DNA from 2 places in the Anaerotignum lactatifermentans genome. Region 1 is predicted to be linked to the other one. Evidence: predicted binding sites of a transcription regulator. Region 1 holds the regulator's gene; the other holds the start of a gene.
The links. The regulator HrcA, encoded in region 1, represses chaperone genes, less so after heat shock. The targets are predictions, from matches to a motif close to TGTTAGCACTCNNNNNNNNNGAGTGCTAACA.
Positions count from the first base shown of each region.

Region 2: INF29_RS01810 (Hsp20/alpha crystallin family protein) is a predicted target of HrcA. The motif match lies at 1,988-2,018, and genes of this name have one in related genera.

Region 1 is NZ_JADCKK010000034.1:11,182-19,590, forward strand. It holds gene INF29_RS09295 (cation diffusion facilitator family transporter) at 1-435, opposite strand, end outside; NiCo riboswitch at 509-590, opposite strand; gene dnaJ (molecular chaperone DnaJ) at 744-1,925, opposite strand; gene dnaK (molecular chaperone DnaK) at 2,023-3,858, opposite strand; gene grpE (nucleotide exchange factor GrpE) at 3,899-4,456, opposite strand; gene hrcA (heat-inducible transcriptional repressor HrcA) at 4,474-5,523, opposite strand; gene hemW (radical SAM family heme chaperone HemW) at 5,772-6,917, opposite strand; gene INF29_RS09325 (sugar O-acetyltransferase) at 7,067-7,669, shown strand; gene INF29_RS09330 (LTA synthase family protein) at 7,766-8,409, shown strand, end outside.
Region 2 is NZ_JADCKK010000004.1:29,346-37,754, reverse strand. It holds gene INF29_RS01820 (carbon starvation CstA family protein) at 1-669, opposite strand, end outside; gene INF29_RS01815 (arginase family protein) at 1,186-1,947, shown strand; gene INF29_RS01810 (Hsp20/alpha crystallin family protein) at 2,175-2,624, shown strand; gene INF29_RS01805 (Ig-like domain-containing protein) at 2,802-4,409, opposite strand; gene spoIIID (sporulation transcriptional regulator SpoIIID) at 4,827-5,081, shown strand; gene INF29_RS01795 (Crp/Fnr family transcriptional regulator) at 5,468-6,100, opposite strand; gene INF29_RS01790 (desulfoferrodoxin family protein) at 6,250-6,633, shown strand; gene INF29_RS01785 (FAD-dependent oxidoreductase) at 6,760-8,409, shown strand, end outside.

The sequences.
Region 1 (8,409 bases):
CGCATGTCTGGTGTAATGGTACATACCTTCTTTTACCACAATAGACAGGATGGCCGCTGCCAATGCCAGTTTGCCGGGAACTTCCAGTGCACTTGCTTCTGCACCGAAGATTTTTTCCACACCGCCTGCCCCAATGGCAAAGCCTGTCACACACAATACCATAGCAAGCAAAATAGCTGCAACACATTCCATTCGTTCATGACCATACTGGTGGTTCTCATCGGAATCTTTTGCGGACATCTTATAGCCTACCATAACGATGATGGTGCTGAACACGTCTGATGCAGAATGGACACCGTCAGAGATCATGGCGCCGGAATGGGCAATAAACCCTGCTGCCACTTTAAACACCGATAAGATGATGTTGACGATCATGCTGTTGGTAGAAACACGCATGACGATTTTCTCATTTTGTTTTGCTAAGTCATTTGTCATAAAAAATCCCTCCTAATGTTTACCTCTCCGCCCCTTCTGATTTTACACAAAAAAAGACACCCGTAGAACATAAAACTGTCCCACGAATGTCTGTCATTCGCTGCAAAAATGCCCGACCACACGGAAAAATCCGCTGTCTGCTCAGTTTGTACTGTATGTGCGAAGGTCACTTCGTATGTGCAGTGCAAAGAGTTTTTATGATTTTATCGCATTATTTCGCAGTTTGTCAAGCATAACATTTTTTGTATGATGCCATTGCCTGAAAATCAAAGAGATGCTGGTTTATCAGCATCCCTTTGGAAAAATTCTTATTTGTCCTTTTCGAAAAAGTCCCGGACCTTCTCACCGAAAGTTTTCTTTTCTTCCTCCGGCGCCGCAGAAGTTTCGGGCTTTGCCGCCCCCGCCGGGGCATCACCGTAAAACTGCCGCAGCAGGTCTTTCTGGCGTTCTGTCATGCTGGTAGGGATTTTTACCTTCAGTGTGACGATCTGGTTCCCTCTGATCTTCGGGTTACGCAGGTTGGGTACCCCTACGCCGCGCAGGGTAACCACGGTATCAGGCTGTGTACCGGGTTTGATGGTATATTTCTGTTCCCCATCAATGGTCTTGATGGTGATTTCGCCGCCCAGTGCTGCCTGTACGAATGTGATGGGCACATCACAGTAAATATCATTGCCTTTACGAACAAAGACACGGTTGGGCTGTACGTAAACGCTTACCAGCAGATCGCCGTAGCCGCCGCCGTTTTCGCCCAGTTCCCCTTTGCCGCCCAGACGGATGGTCTGACCGTTGTCGATGCCCTGAGGAATCTTGACTTCGTATTTCTTTGTCTTTTTGACTCTGCCGGTACCACGGCATGTGGTACAAGGTTCTTTGATGATCTTACCAGTACCATGACATGCGGAACAGGTACGAACGGATGTCACAGCGCCAAACATGGACTGCTGTACAAAACGTTCCTGACCGGTACCGTTACATTTGGAACAGCTTTCTGCATGGGTGCCGGGTTTTGCGCCGGTACCATGACAGGTTTCGCATTCGTCCAGAATGGGTACGGAAATTTCTTTGGTACAGCCAAAAATGGCTTCTTCAAAAGTCAGCTGAATGCTGACATTGATATCTCTGCCGCGTCTGGGGCCATTTCTTCTAGCGGAACCGCCGCCGCCAAAACCGAACATACTGCCGAAAATGTCCCCCAAGTCGCCCATATCAAAGCCTTCAAAGCCGCCGCTGTAGAAACCGCCGCCGCCCATGCCGCCCTGTTCAAAGGCTGCGTGACCAAACTGGTCATACTGCGCACGTTTTTCGGGGTTGCTCAGCACTTCATAGGCTTCGTTGACTTCTTTGAATTTTTCTTCTGCTTCTTTATCGCCAGGGTTCTGGTCAGGATGGTATTTGACTGCCATCTTACGGTAAGCTTTTTTCAGCTCCGCTTCAGATGCACCCTTCTGTACCCCCAGGACCTCGTAATAATCTCTTTTATTAGCCAACTTTCTCACCACCTTGTTTTACTGAAAAAACTGTAAACGTCAAAAGCAGGGGCGGGACGAAACCCACCCTTGCCTTCATATCGCAATCTTATTTATTTTACAGTTCTTTGCCTTCGCCGTCAACCACATTTGGATCGCCGCCGTTTGCTGCGTCGCCGCCCTGAGCTGCCTGTGCCTGCTGGTACAGTTTTTCAGAGATTTTGTAGAATTCCTGTGTCAGAGCTTCTGTAGCGGATTTTACGTTTGCTACGTCTGTTTCTGTCATTGTTTCAGGCTGCATATCTTTTACAGTATCTTTCAGGCTGTTCAGAGCGCTTTCTACTGTTGCTTTTTCGTCGTCGCCCAGTTTGCCTTCCAGTTCACCCAGCGCTTTTTCTGTCTGGAAGATCAGGGAGTCAGCTTCGTTTTTCGCATCGATCGCTTCTTTTCTCTTCTTATCCTGTTCAGCGAACTGTTCAGCTTCTTTTACAGCTCTGTCGATTTCTTCTTCAGACAGGTTGGAACCTGCTGTGATTGTGATGTGCTGTTCTTTGCCAGTACCCAGGTCTTTTGCGGATACGTTTACAATACCGTTTGCGTCGATATCGAAAGTAACTTCAATCTGAGGCACGCCTCTTCTTGCGGGAGCGATACCGTCCAGTTTGAACTGACCCAGAGTTTTGTTATCTCTTGCCAGAGGTCTTTCACCCTGTACAACGTGGATATCAACGGCTGTCTGGTTATCTTCTGCTGTAGAGAAGATCTGTTTTTTGTTTGTAGGGATGGTTGTGTTTCTGTCGATCAGTTTTGTTGCAACACCGCCCAGAGTTTCGATACCCAGGGACAGAGGTGTTACGTCCAGCAGCAGAACGCTGCCTGCGCCTTCATCGCCAGCCAGTTTACCGCCCTGAATTGCAGCACCTACTGCTACACATTCGTCGGGGTTGATGCCTTTGAAGGGTTCTTTGCCTGTATATTTCTTAACTGCTTCCTGTACAGCGGGGATTCTTGTGGAACCACCAACCAGCAGGACTTTGTCGATTTCGCTTGCGGACAGACCAGCGTCGGACAGAGCCTGACGAACAGGACCCATTGTGCCGTCTACCAGATCAGCTGTCAGTTCATCGAATTTTGCTCTGGACAGTGTGACATCCAGATGTTTCGGACCATCCTGGTTCATTGTGATGAAAGGCAGGTTGATGTTTGTTGTTGTTACAGTAGACAGTTCTTTTTTCGCTTTTTCAGCTGCTTCTTTCAGACGCTGCATAGCCATTTTGTCTTTGGACAGATCCATGCCTTCTGCTTTCTTGAATTCAGCTACCAAGTAATCGATGATTCTCTGGTCGAAGTCATCGCCGCCCAGGTGTGTGTTACCGTTTGTGGACAGTACTTCGATTACGCCGCCGCCGATTTCGATGATGGATACGTCGAATGTACCGCCGCCCAGGTCGTAAACCATGATTTTCTGTTCGCTTTCGTTATCCAGACCATAAGCCAGTGCTGCGGATGTGGGTTCGTTGATGATACGTTTTACATCCAGACCTGCGATACGGCCAGCGTCTTTTGTTGCCTGACGCTGTGCGTCGTTGAAATATGCGGGAACTGTGATAACTGCTTCAGAAACAGTTTCGCCCAGATAGCTTTCTGCATCAGCTTTCAGTTTCTGCAGTACCATTGCGGAAATTTCCTGAGGAGAATAAGCTTTGCCTTCGATGTTTACTTTATAGTTTTCACCCATGTGACGTTTGATGGAGCTGATGGTGTTGTCGGGGTTTGTGATTGCCTGACGTTTTGCTGTTTCACCAATCAGTCTTTCGCCGTTTTTCGCAAAACCAACTACGGAAGGAGTTGTTCTTGCACCGTCGCTGTTAACGATAACAACAGGCTGACCGCCTTCCATTACTGCTACACAAGAGTTTGTTGTACCTAAGTCAATACCAATAATTTTACCCATAATCTATTTCCTCCTAAATTGTCAAATCAAAATTTCAGTTTTAGTTTGCCACCTTCACCATGCTGTGACGGATGACTTTATCTTTATATTTATAACCTTTCAGCATTTCCAGAATGATTTCGTTTTCGCCGTAAGCATCATCATCTTCATGCGCTACAGCCGCATGGAAATTGGGGTCGAATTTTTCGCCCAGGGCTTTGATTTCCTCAACACCCATGCCATGGAGAATTTCCTGGAACTGCTTCAAAGTCATTTGCACGCCTTTGAAAAAGGCATCTTCGGTGTCTTTTCCTTCCTGCGCCGCAACGGCACGTTCCAGATTGTCCACCACTGCCAGCAGTTTTTCCACGGTATCTCTCACACCGTCGTCATACATGCTTGCTTTTTCTTTGGAAGTCCGTTTTCTGAAGTTATCGAACTCCGCCAGACATCTTTGATATTTATCCAGATAATCTGCAGCTTTCTGTTCCAGCTCTGCCATTTTCGCTTCGGTTTCATCAACCACTTCCGCTTCCACAGCTTCTGTCACTTCTGCTTCCGCCTGCATTTTGGCGGCTTCTTCCTGCAGATTTTCTTCTCTTAAATCCTTATCTTCCACATCTGCTCCTCTTTTCTCTAGGTATTTTTATTGCCTTTCGACAGATTTTTCAATACTTTTTCCATATTGGTAACCATACCGTTGAGGACGGATACCACCTGAGAATAATCCATTCGGGTGGGTCCTACGATACCGATGGTACCGCGGGTTTCGTCGCTCATTTTGTAGGTTGCCGTAATGACGCTGCAATCCTTCATGCACTGCACGCTGTTTTCGCTGCCGATGAGAATCTGCATGTCATTGGTATCGGCACTGCCCTGCAGGAGGGTCACCAGCACATCCTTTTCTTCCAATGCCTGAAACAGGGACTTGGCTTTCTGGATATCAGAAAACTCAGGACAAGCCAGAATGTTTTTGGTGCCGCTCATGTGAACCTGTACCTTTTCCGCAGAACGCATGGTACTTTCGATTGCCGATAAGATATGCGGCAGAATCTGTCGGTATTCATGGAGTTCTGTCTGCAAACGGTTGATGACGCTTGCATCTATATCATGTAGGGAATATCCCTGCAACACCTGATTCAGCCGCATGCCCATGGTGAAGATCTTATCTTCCTCAGGAACCGTGCCCATCTGAATCACATGATTTTTGATGAAATTATCTTCCGTTACAATAACCAGCAGCACCGAAACGCTGTCCAGGGGCAGCAGACGAATCTGTTTGATGCGTGTGCGCTGACTCACTGGCTCTGAAATGATGGTGGTGTAATTGGTCAGTGCGGAAAGAGCCTTTGCCGTTTCCTCCAGCAGGTAGTCAATCTGTCCCACGTTTCTGGTGATGACATTTTGCAGATACCGCTGTTCCTCGGGTCCCAGTTCTTTTTTCTGCATCAGGTGGTCTACATATAAACGGTAGCCCATGTCTGATGGAATTCTGCCGGAAGAAGCATGGGGCTGTAGGATGAAGCCCATTTCTTCCAAATCGCTCATTTCATTACGAATGGTGGCTGAACTGATGCCCAGATTATATTTTTTGGCGATGGTTCTGGAACCGACAGGCTCCGCCGTTTCGATATAGTCATTGATAATCGCCTGTAAGATTTGAATTTTTCTCTCGTTCAACGACATAGCCTTTCGCCTCCTCAATAGTGAAGTAAATTTCCGTTTTTTTGAAGTAAATTTCTGTTTCTGTCCATTTTCATTTGGACGCACTTCTATGGAAATTTGTCTTTTGTTAGCACTCACTTGCTATGAGTGCTAACTCATGTAATAAAGATAGCACTTGCCACCGGCAATGTCAAGTGCTAATGAGAAAAAAATTATGAACTTTTTTTGAATTTTATATTTCGTATTTTCTTTTGGTTTTCTGGGGTTTTTCAGGCATCTTCTTTGAGAAATTCCATGAAAACCTGATTGCTTAAATCCAGTCCTCTCTCTGTCAGGCGGAGCCATCCGTCCTTTTCCTCCAGCAGACCTTCTTCTTTGCATTTTTCAACTTCTACACCGTAAACATCTTCCATGTCCATGCCAAAACGCTCAGCAAATCGTTTTTTCTCAATGCCTTCAGTCAAACGCAGCCCCATGAACATAAACTCGCTGTACTGGTCTGCCAAAGAAAGTTCTTCCACATCCTCCATGGAAACATTGCCGTTTTCTGCCTGCTCCATATAAGTATGCAAATCATAGGGATTGTGGAACCGTTTTCCTGCCCAATAGGAATGTGCACCCAGACCAAAGCCCAGATACCCCTCATCCTGCCAGTAAATGCGGTTATGGCGGCTTTCTTTGCCATCTTTGGCAAAATTGGAGATTTCATACTGATGATAATCTTCCTCCGCCAAAATCTGTACCGCTGTGTGATACATAGCTCTGTCCAGTTCCTCATCCGTTTCCTGATAGACTTCCTTTTCATACAAATCATAAAAAGGTGTTCCTTCTTCTATAATGAGGCTGTAAGCAGAAATATGCTCCGGCTGCAATGCAGTGATTTCCGAAAGGGTTTCTTCCCACTGACCCAAGGTCTGTTCCGGCAGGGCAAACATCAAATCTACATTAATATTGTCAAAACCTGCTTCTCTGGCGCTGGCAAAGTTTTTCAAAAACTGCTGACGGGTATGGATTCTGCCTAATCTCTCCAGCAGTTCATCCTGCCACGCCTGCACGCCCATGCTCAGGCGATTGAATCCCATTTGACGCAAATCAACACATTTTTCCAGACTCAATGTACCAGGATTGGCTTCGGTGGTGATTTCTGCATCCGCTTCCACATCGAAACATTGAAAAACGGTATCCAAAATCCGCTTCATCTGCTGGGCAGAAAGCACCGTAGGCGTACCGCCGCCAAAAAACACAGTCTTGATTTTCCAATCCTTTGCCAGATGGCTCTTGGCTTCAATTTCTCGGCACAAAGCCGCTGTATACCGCTCATATTCCTTTTCCTGTCCGCCAAAAGACGGAAAATCGCAGTACAGACATTTCTGCACACAAAAAGGAATATGAATGTAGATTCCTGTTTCCCTCATAAAATCCCCTCCTTCTCTCTCCAAACAGTGTACCATATCCGGCAATATCCGCGCAAGATTCTCCTTTTTCCTCCATTGCGTACTGCCAGAAAATGTGATACATTTTATCCTTAGGAAATCTGATTTCAACAAAAGAAAGGACATCTCATATGGATATTTTGAAAATCATGGGACTGCCGGAAGGCTACTGCACACGCCACACCGACATGCCCAACCACTTACAAACAAAAGCAAAAACCCTTTGCTGGGAATACAACCAGACTTCCCCTACGGAAACAGAAAGACGGGCAGAAATCTTACAACAGCTTTTCGGCACCTGCCACCCCCTGACATTTATCGAGCCGTCTTTCCGCTGTGATTACGGCTTCCACATCCACACCCACGGTCTGACCATCATCAATTACAACTGCGTCATTCTGGATACTTCTCCTGTGCATATCGGCGCAAATGCCTTCATCGGTCCCGGTGTCTGCCTTACCTGCGCGGGACATGCCATGGATGCTGCCCAGAGAGGAGAATGCATCGGCACTTCTGCCCCCATCACACTGGAAGATGACGTCTGGATTGGTGCCAACGCTACTGTCTGCGGCGGTGTCACCATCGGTGCTGGCAGCGTCATCGGTGCGGGCAGTGTGGTAACCCACGACATTCCAAGAGGAGTCCTTGCTGCCGGAAATCCCTGCCGTGTACTGCGTCCCATTACAGAAAAAGACCGCATCACCCCTCTGGAAATCACCCCTGACAGAAAATAAAATTCTTCTCATTTCCCCTGCCAGCGTTGAAAATACGCCATTGTCATGATAAAATAAAACCTCGGGGTAATTGAAAAGAAAGAAGGCATTGACCCAATGAAAACATTTTCCAAACAATCGAAAAAACTGCGGAAATTTTTCCATTCCGCCCCATTGCCCAGAGCCATATTATGGATACTGACCCTTGTGTTTCCTATTTATATGACCCTCGTGGCGAACTACATTTCTTTTGGCTCCCGTTCCATGCTGTCTGCACTCATCACAGCACAGACAGGCGCCTTTCTGCTGGGGCTGCTTCTGGTTTACGGCGTATACTTCACTTTTGTGTTCCTGTTCCGCCGCTTTTCCACAGCCGCAGGCATCACAGGATTTTTGTTTATCCTGCTGCCCCTCATTGACCACTTCAAATCCATCATTTTACAGGATCATTTTTATCCTTGGGATTTGACACTGGCACAGAACGCAGGCAGCTTTACGGAGTTTTTAGGCTCCATTTCATTCCCATGGCAGTATATCCTGCTTTTTGCGGTGACCATCCTTTACTGGCTGTTCCTGCATATGACCCGCCCCATGCTGCCCATCCGCAGCAAAGTGCATTTTGTAGGGGTTCCGGTACTGGCAGCCCTTCTGGTGGTATTTGTCACCAACACAACGGTGCGGGGATGCTATGAACCCCTTTTCGGTATCGTTGTCAACGAAGAAACCGATCAGGATTATATTTACGACAACTACGGCTTTTT
Region 2 (8,409 bases), on a different contig from region 1:
ACCATGGGAGAAGTCAATGTTCATCAGTTCATAGCCCTTGAAGAAGATGCCGAAGAATACGCCAACTGCGGACAGCATCAGGATGACACCGAAGATAGGGTAGATTCTGCCGATGATTTTATCGATGGGGAACAGTGTTGCGATCAGGTAGTAAGCCAGGATCACAGCATAGATAACCCATGTCCAGACGTTGACCCCTTCGATACCAACGATCTGGTTTGCGAACAAGTCGCCGGGTGTGTAGGTAAATACGGCACCTACCAGCAGCATCAGGATGCACAGGAAGATGTTGTATACCTGGAATGTTTTGTTGCCCAGGAATTTACGAACGATACCGGGCATCTGTGCGCCGTCCTGACGCAGAGACATCATACCACTCAGGTAGTCATGGGTTGCACCACTGATGACGCAGCCGATGGGAATGGTGATGAATGCGATGGGCCCGAACAAAATGCCCTGAATGGGCCCAAAGATAGGGCCGGTACCTGCGATGTTCAGCAGGTTGATGAGGGCGTTTTTGAATTTGCTCATGGGAACAAAGTCAACACCGTCCTGTTTCCGTACGGCAGGTGTCTGCCGGTCGTCGGGGTGGAAAATGTGTTCTACGAATTTTCCGTATACGGCACCCCCAACAATTAAAAGTACAAGTCCGATTATAAATGTTGTCATAAAATAATACCTCCTCTCCGAACTTGTGTGTAGTTTCTTCCTTTTCTGGAATAGACTGGAAAAACTACGTCTGTCATTATATGAAGTTCATGCACAAAATGCACAAAAAACAATACAATATCTATTTTCTTAACGGAAAATTGGCAAAAAGGAAAATTACACGATGAAAATTCATTTTGAAACATTTTTTGTGAAAAAAGCATCTAATTTTTTCATGGATATTGTTTTTTGTATAAGGTATCTTGTATTTTGTTTTCCTTAGTGGTATGCTGAAGGCAGGCAAAGGGGAACGGTACAAAGCAAATTCCCCTTAAGAAAACATTGATTTTCGCTTCCTTGATTTCTTAAGGGGAATTGCGATGGCTATCTTCGTGAGAAAACATAACAACGAAAATCTTTATAAAAAAAAGCCAAAATCCTTTGTCATCATAAGGATTTTGGCTTTCTTTGTTTTCTTATGAAGATGCCCCTGGGGGTACGGTTCCTTTTTCCTTTTGGAAAGAAAGAAGGGATTTGATGAAATCCGATGTGACCATTATGGATTTTACAGGCATTTATGAGAAGGAGCGTTTTTACCGGGGGGTTCATGTGCACTGGATTGACTGCCGGGATATACAGGGCACCAACTGCTACTGTGACGAAGAAGGGGAACAAGCCTTACGCCGGAAGATTGCCCCGTATTCCGCGGAAGCCATCCATTTCATAGACTCCGGTAATTACCATTATATGACGAAGCTGTGGACGGAAAAACTGCGGGAGCCTTTTGTGCTGGCTGTGGCAGACCATCACCCGGACATGCAGCCGCCTTTGTTTCAGGAATTGCTGTCCTGCGGCTGTTGGGTCAATGGGGTGCTGGATGGAAATCCTTATGTACAAAAGGTGGTGCTGCTGGGTGCTGACAAGGAACTGGTGGCAGCTGTGCCGGAGCCTTACCGCAGCCGTATGGTGGCTTATGAGGAAAGCCAGATTGCGGAAGGCGACCGTTGGGAAAGCTGTTTCCCCAAGGATTTGCCTGTCTATCTGTCCATTGATAAGGATATCCTTTCACCTTCTCAGGTACATACCAATTGGCAGCAGGGTACGCTGACTTTTTCTCAGCTTCAGAACGTGATTCTGGAATTGTTCCACCGTTGCCGAGTGCTGGGGGCGGATATCTGCGGCGAATGTGCCGATGCGCTCTTTCATGCTGCCGACGATAAAGTGATTTTGCAGGATGATTCCGTCAATGGCAGACTGCTTCATATCCTCATGGCATTGGGAAAGGCAGGAAAAGCTTGATTTTTCAAGCTTTTTCCCATGCCAAAAATTTTTTTAAAAAAATTATCACTCACCTCTTGACAGTGCTAACAAATGGTGCTAAGATACAGTCGAACAAAGGAAAGGTACTAAAAGAAAAAAGGCACCTGTGCCCGCGTCCGAAAAGAGAACAACAACACCTTCGGAATTCTCCGACCGTGCTGATTCAAACATGTAAATGTCATTTATGAAGGGAGATATGACTTATGATGATGATGCATAACTTTTTTGGAGATAACCTGTTTGACAACGAAAACTGGCCCGATACCTCTTTCGACAGAGAATTTTTCGCAAAAATGAATCCTTTGTACGGCAAACACGCAAAAGATGTCATGCTGACAGATGTAAGAAGAACAGAAGACAAATATGAAGTGGTTATGAATTTGCCCGGCTTCAAAAAAGAAGACGTACAGATTAACCTGAATAAAGGTTACCTGACCATTTCCGCTACGAAAAAAGAAGAAAAGAAAGAAGAAGATGGCATTTATCTGCGTCAGGAACGTTACGCAGGCTCCATGCGCCGTACCTTCTATGTAGGTGACCATATGACACCTGACGATGTACAGGCAAAATATGAAGACGGCGTTTTGACACTGACACTGCCTAGAAAAGAAGCACCTCAGGTTGAACATGACGGCAGAATCGCCATTGAAGGCTGATGAGGAACCCATCAGCAGGAGATAAATAATCAGCAGGCACGGCACCGAAAGGTGCCGTGCTTTTTTTCTTTCAAAAAAGAAGAAAGCTGGAATCCTTTGCAGGATTTCAGCTTTCTTTGTTTTCTTATCTTATGAAGATGCCCCGAAGGGTATTCGGCTTTTGATGTGCCGGAAAATTTATGCCTGTTTGAAAGATACGCTGCCGTTGGCTGCTTTTGTCAGCTGATAATTCAGTGTCTGGCTGTAGCCGTTGGGTGCGTTGAATACCACTTTCAAAGTATGGTTGCCTGCTGTCAGTGTGGAAGTATCCAGCTGGCAGTTGTAAGGCACGGTTTTCTGTGTGCCGACCCATTTGCCGTCTACGGAATAGGTTACGGTGACAGTCTGACCGATGACATCACAGTATGCACGCAGTGTTACAACGCCATTTGCGCCTGTTACCTGAGACAGAGGCTTGAAGGACTGTGTCACTGTCTGGCTGGGGCTGGACATCAGTGTGGGATTGGATTTCAGTGCGCTGTTGTAAGCTGCCTGTACGGTAGCATTGTTCTGCAGAGAATAATCATAGCCGCTGCCGCTGCGGTCAAAGTGGATGATGGCTTTTACCTGAGGGTAAACCATGTTCAGTGAAGTGTATGCTTCGCGGATACGGTCTGCTGCGAAGGTTGCTGTATCCGCATAGCCGGACAGATAACCGCTGCCCCCTTCGGTGATGATGATGGGTTTGTTGTATTTCTTTGCCAAATCTGCTGTATGGCTCAGGTTTTTCACAGGGTCTGCGTAATCACCGATACCGAAGTACATTTCGTTGTTGTCCACGCCTTTGGTGGGGCTGGAAGCAAACTGATATTTGTTGTTGTACAGGGAAGTACCTACCCAGTCTACCAGAGAAGCGTCAGGGAAGTAAGGTTCCATGCTGCCGCCGAAAGGAGAGGTGTAGTTGGTGGAGAATACCAGTGCCACGTTCGGGCAGATGGTTCTTGCCTGTTTTGCAATGCGGGTATAAGCTGCTTTGAAAGCATCTCCTGTGGTAGCAGTTGTCCAGATGTTCATTTCACCGCCGATACGCAGCAGAACGGGGGCATCGATGGTTGCCAGATACTGGAGTGTCTGCTGGATGTTGCTGTCATAAGAGCCGCTGTTGATGGCACTTACGGTGCTGCCTTCGCCGGGGAAGTTCCAAGCGATGTGGATTACATGGTCGCCGCCTTCATAAGGCTCGATGAAACGTTCATAGTCCGCTGCGTTCTGTCCCATTTCAATATAGAAAGAAACGATGGCTTCGTTCTGAGCGGCGCTGTCATTCTGTTCTGTCCATACACGGCCGTATAATGTACCGTTTTTGGGTTCATGTTTCGCACCATAGTAAGGCGCGGAAGTGTTTGTCAGTGCGTAAACCTGTGCATTGGGAGAAATTTTCCGCATACGTTCGTTTGCCATGGTCACCGCGTCATGAAAGCCCAGATAAGCCCCGTTGGTGGCTACCTGCTGCAAAGCTTCTTTTGCTTTGGTGTAATTGCCCTGTTTTTCATAAATCGGGTAATTTGCGTAGTTGACGTTGTAACGGATGGAAGCGACGTCGCTGTCCAGCGGCAGGTTCTGATAATACTGCAGCAGTTTATTGCCGGTTGTGATCATCTGTGCCTGATTGTTGGCTGTCTTTGCGTTGTTGAACGCAGACAGATAGGGCCAATATCCTTTCGGGTGGGCAGCCAAAGCGGTGCTGCTCATCAAAAGGGAGAGGGAGAGTCCCAGAGCCCCAATGATTTTCCATTGTTTTTTCATAGTATCTACCCCTTTCTCATATTTCCATGCCGTTTGCATACGGCAGTGGTAAACCATTTTTGTTCATTTTATATAGATAAAACGAATAAATCATAAAAATAATTATGATAAAATTTATGATTTCTCATGAAAATCTCATAAAAATTGATTTATAAGAATAAATATATCACTTACAGCCATGAAAAACAAGGCTTTATTATGGAAAAATGACAAAACATAAAAAACATTACTATTAAAAATCATTGTTTTTTGGTGGGAAAAGTATATTTTTTTCTGGGAAAAATCAGAGAAAAGGCTGTTTTACTAGAAAAAAACATATGGGAAAATGTCATAACTTCTAAGGAAGCAGCCTGGATTCATATCCTGTGTGCTCTCTGCATATAGATAATCAAGAATATCTCAGGGGAGTGCTTTTGTTTGAAAAGCTATATTGAAGAACGGGCGGTGGCAGTGGCTCAGTTTATGATCCACACCAATGCCACCGTGCGGGAGACAGCAAAGAAATTTGGCATCAGCAAATCCACCGTACATAAAGACATCACAGACCGGGTGGAGAAGATCGACCCGGAACTGGCAAAGTCTGTGCGGCGGGTGTTGGAGGTCAATAAGGCAGAACGCCATATTCGGGGCGGTATGGCAACGAAAGAAAAATACCTTCATCGGATGCAGTGACCAATCTCCCGAAGGGGAGATGTTTTTATCTGACAGGAGAAACAAAGGATATGGAAACACAAAAAGAGGACTCGGAGCTGGCTCCCTGAAGAATTCTTTTTGCCGGGGGCTGCTTTGGCTGTCTTTTGCAGAAAATCATTCTGATACAAATAAAATAGCTGGTATCCCAAAGCAAATTCCCCTTAAGAAAACATTGTTTTTTCCTTGCTTTCTTAAGGGGAATTGCGTCGGCTGCCTTCAGAAGAAAACGTAACAAATAAAATCTTAATAAAATAAGAAAGCCGAAATCCTTTGTCATCATAAGGATTTTGGCTTTCTTTGTTTTCTTATGAAGGAGCTCCCCAAAGGATTCCAGCTATTTTTGTTTTCTGATAAAGAAATTCTTTTTACATAGGATAAAGATGGACTTGTCTGCCGTTCACGTCCACTAGACCGTCTGCTTTCATTTTCCGCAGTTCTCTTGTCATGGCGCTGCGGTCAACGCAAAGATAATTGGCAAGGGCGCTGAAAGAAAAGGGAATGAGGATTTCGTCTTTTCCCGTTTTCATGCTTTGCAGGCGGAAATAACACAGGAGTTTTTCCCGGATGGAACGATGGGAAAGAATCTCCACTTTTTCGCTGAGCTGCTGCACTTTTTCTGTCATAAGGGACAGGAGGTTTTCCACCACCAGACTGTGATGATGACAGGCGCGGCTGCATCGTTTGGTGATGTGGCAGGTGTCGATGAATACGATGGAGCAGGCTTTTTCGCAGATGGCAATGATCTCACCCCCGTCAAACAGGGAGAAAAAAGAGCCGAAGATGCCCCCATCTGTGAGGTATTCCAGCATGTCCAGATTGCCGTCAGCCCCAAGGCGGTTCAGGGAAACGCTGCCCGAAAGGAGGATGCCCACTTTGCCTTCCATGGGAATCTCCTCTTTTTCCCGAAATGTGCGGTTTTCCATTTCAAAACAGGTTTTCATTTGATCCAGTTCTTCCGGGAGGATGCCGGTAAAGAGAGGATTTTCCAATAAATTCATAAAAAACCTCTTTTCTGTTGCATTTGCAACATATATTTTGCTGATTTTATGGTATCATAAGCCCATAGAAAAGTCAAAGGAAAAAACCTCAGAAATGAGGATAATTTAGATATGTAAAGGGTATTTTATAACACAAGGAGGTATGCAACATGAAGGCACCTAGATTTTTTATCTGCAAACACTGTAAAAACATCATCACAATGGTAGAAGACAAAGGCGTTCCCGTAGTATGCTGCGGCGAAAAAATGACAGAACTGAAAGCCAACACATCTGATGGCGCAGGCGAAAAACACGTTCCTGTAGTTCAGGTAGAAGGCAGCAAAGTAACTGTAAAAGTTGGCGAAGTAACACATCCCATGCTGGAAGAACACCACATCGCATGGATCTATCTGGAAACCAGCCAGGGCGGTCAGATCAAATATCTGGATCACACAGGCGCTCCCGAAGCAGTCTTTGCACTGGCAGAAGGCGAACAGGCAGTAGCTGCTTACGAATACTGCAACCTGCACGGTCTGTGGAAAGCAGAAATCTAAGCATATCAAAATAAATAGAAGAAAATGTAACAGGGAAAACTGGGTACGGGCGTGTGCCCGCCCGGTTTTCTTTTCAGAATATTTGTGAAAAAAAAGACATAAATCATCAAGGAGGCGGAAACACCCATGAAAGCAATGCAACTCAAACCTGATTTTTACTGGACCGGCGTTCTGGACAAGGACCTGCGTGTATTCGACATCATCATGATGACAGAATTTGGTACCACTTATAACTCTTATCTGCTCAAAACAGGTGACAAGACTGTCCTGTTTGAAACAGCAAAAGAAAAATTCTTCGACGATTATCTGGAAACACTTTCTCAGATCACAGATGTTTCCACCATTGACTATATCGTGGTAAACCATACAGAACCCGACCATGTGGGCAGCATCAAACGGATTCTGGACATCTGCCCCAGAGCCAAAGTGGTTGCAACACCTGTTGCCATCGGCTTCCTGAAACACATCATCAATGGTGATTTCTACAGCATTGCCATCAAAGACGGCGACGAACTGAAGATTGGCAATAAAACATTGCAGTTCCATGTGTTCCCCAACCTGCATTGGCCCGATACCATGTACACCTACATCGTAGAGGACAAAACACTGGTGACATGTGACTCCTTCGGTTCTCACTATGCACATGAAGGCATCCTGCGCAGCACAGTTACCGATACAGAAGGTTATATGCGCGCAACAAAATATTATTTCGACAACATTCTGGGTCCCTTCAAACAGCCCTATATGACAAACGCACTGGCAGCCGTACGTCAGATGGATATCGACATGATCTGCCCCGGTCACGGTCCCGTTCTGGACAGCCATCTGTCTGAACTGATGGATATTTATGAAGAATGGTGCAAAGTGCCTGTAAGTGACCGTAAAAAAGTTGTCATCCCTTATGTAAGCGCTTATGGCTACACAGGTCAGCTGGCAGAACAGATTGCAAAAGGCATTCAGGATAACGACGAAATCATCGACGTAAAACTCTATGATATGGTAACAGCCGATCAGGCAGAAGTGCTGGGCGAAATCGGCACAGCTGATGGTATCCTCTTCGGTACACCTACCATTCTGGGTGAAGCCCTGAAACCCATCTGGGATCTGACAACACTCATGTTCCCTCCTATCCACGGCGGGAAATTGGCAAGTGCCTTCGGCAGCTACGGCTGGAGCGGGGAAGGCGTGCCTCACATCATCGAAAGACTGAAACAGATTCGTCTGAAAGTGGTAGACGGTTTCAAAGTACGTCTGAAACCATCTGAAAACGAACTGATGGACGCTTATGAATATGGTTATCGTTTCGCAGATACTCTGCTGAAGAAAGACGAAAAGAAAGCCAGCGCAAGAAGCGGTCTGGTAAGATGTCTGGTTTGCGGCGAAATCTTCGACGCATCCATGGAAACATGCCCTGTCTGCGGCGTAGGCAAAGAAAACTTCGTGCCTGTTGATCTGGATGAAGTAACACACCGCATGGATACCATGGAAAAATTCGTTGTACTGGGCGGCGGCACAGCAGCACTCAATGCGGCAAAAGCTATCCGGGAAAGAAACCAGACTGCAAGCATCATCATGATTTCTGAAGAAAACGAACTGCCTTATGACAGACCCATGCTCACAAAGAACATGTTCGGTGCCATCAGCGGCGGCGCCATCGCAAGCAAAGAAGCTGCATGGTATGAAGATCACTGCATCGACCTGCGTCTGGGCGTGAAAGCAGAAGCTATGGATCTGGGCAGAAGAGAAATCCACCTGTCCGACGGCACTGTCCTGCCT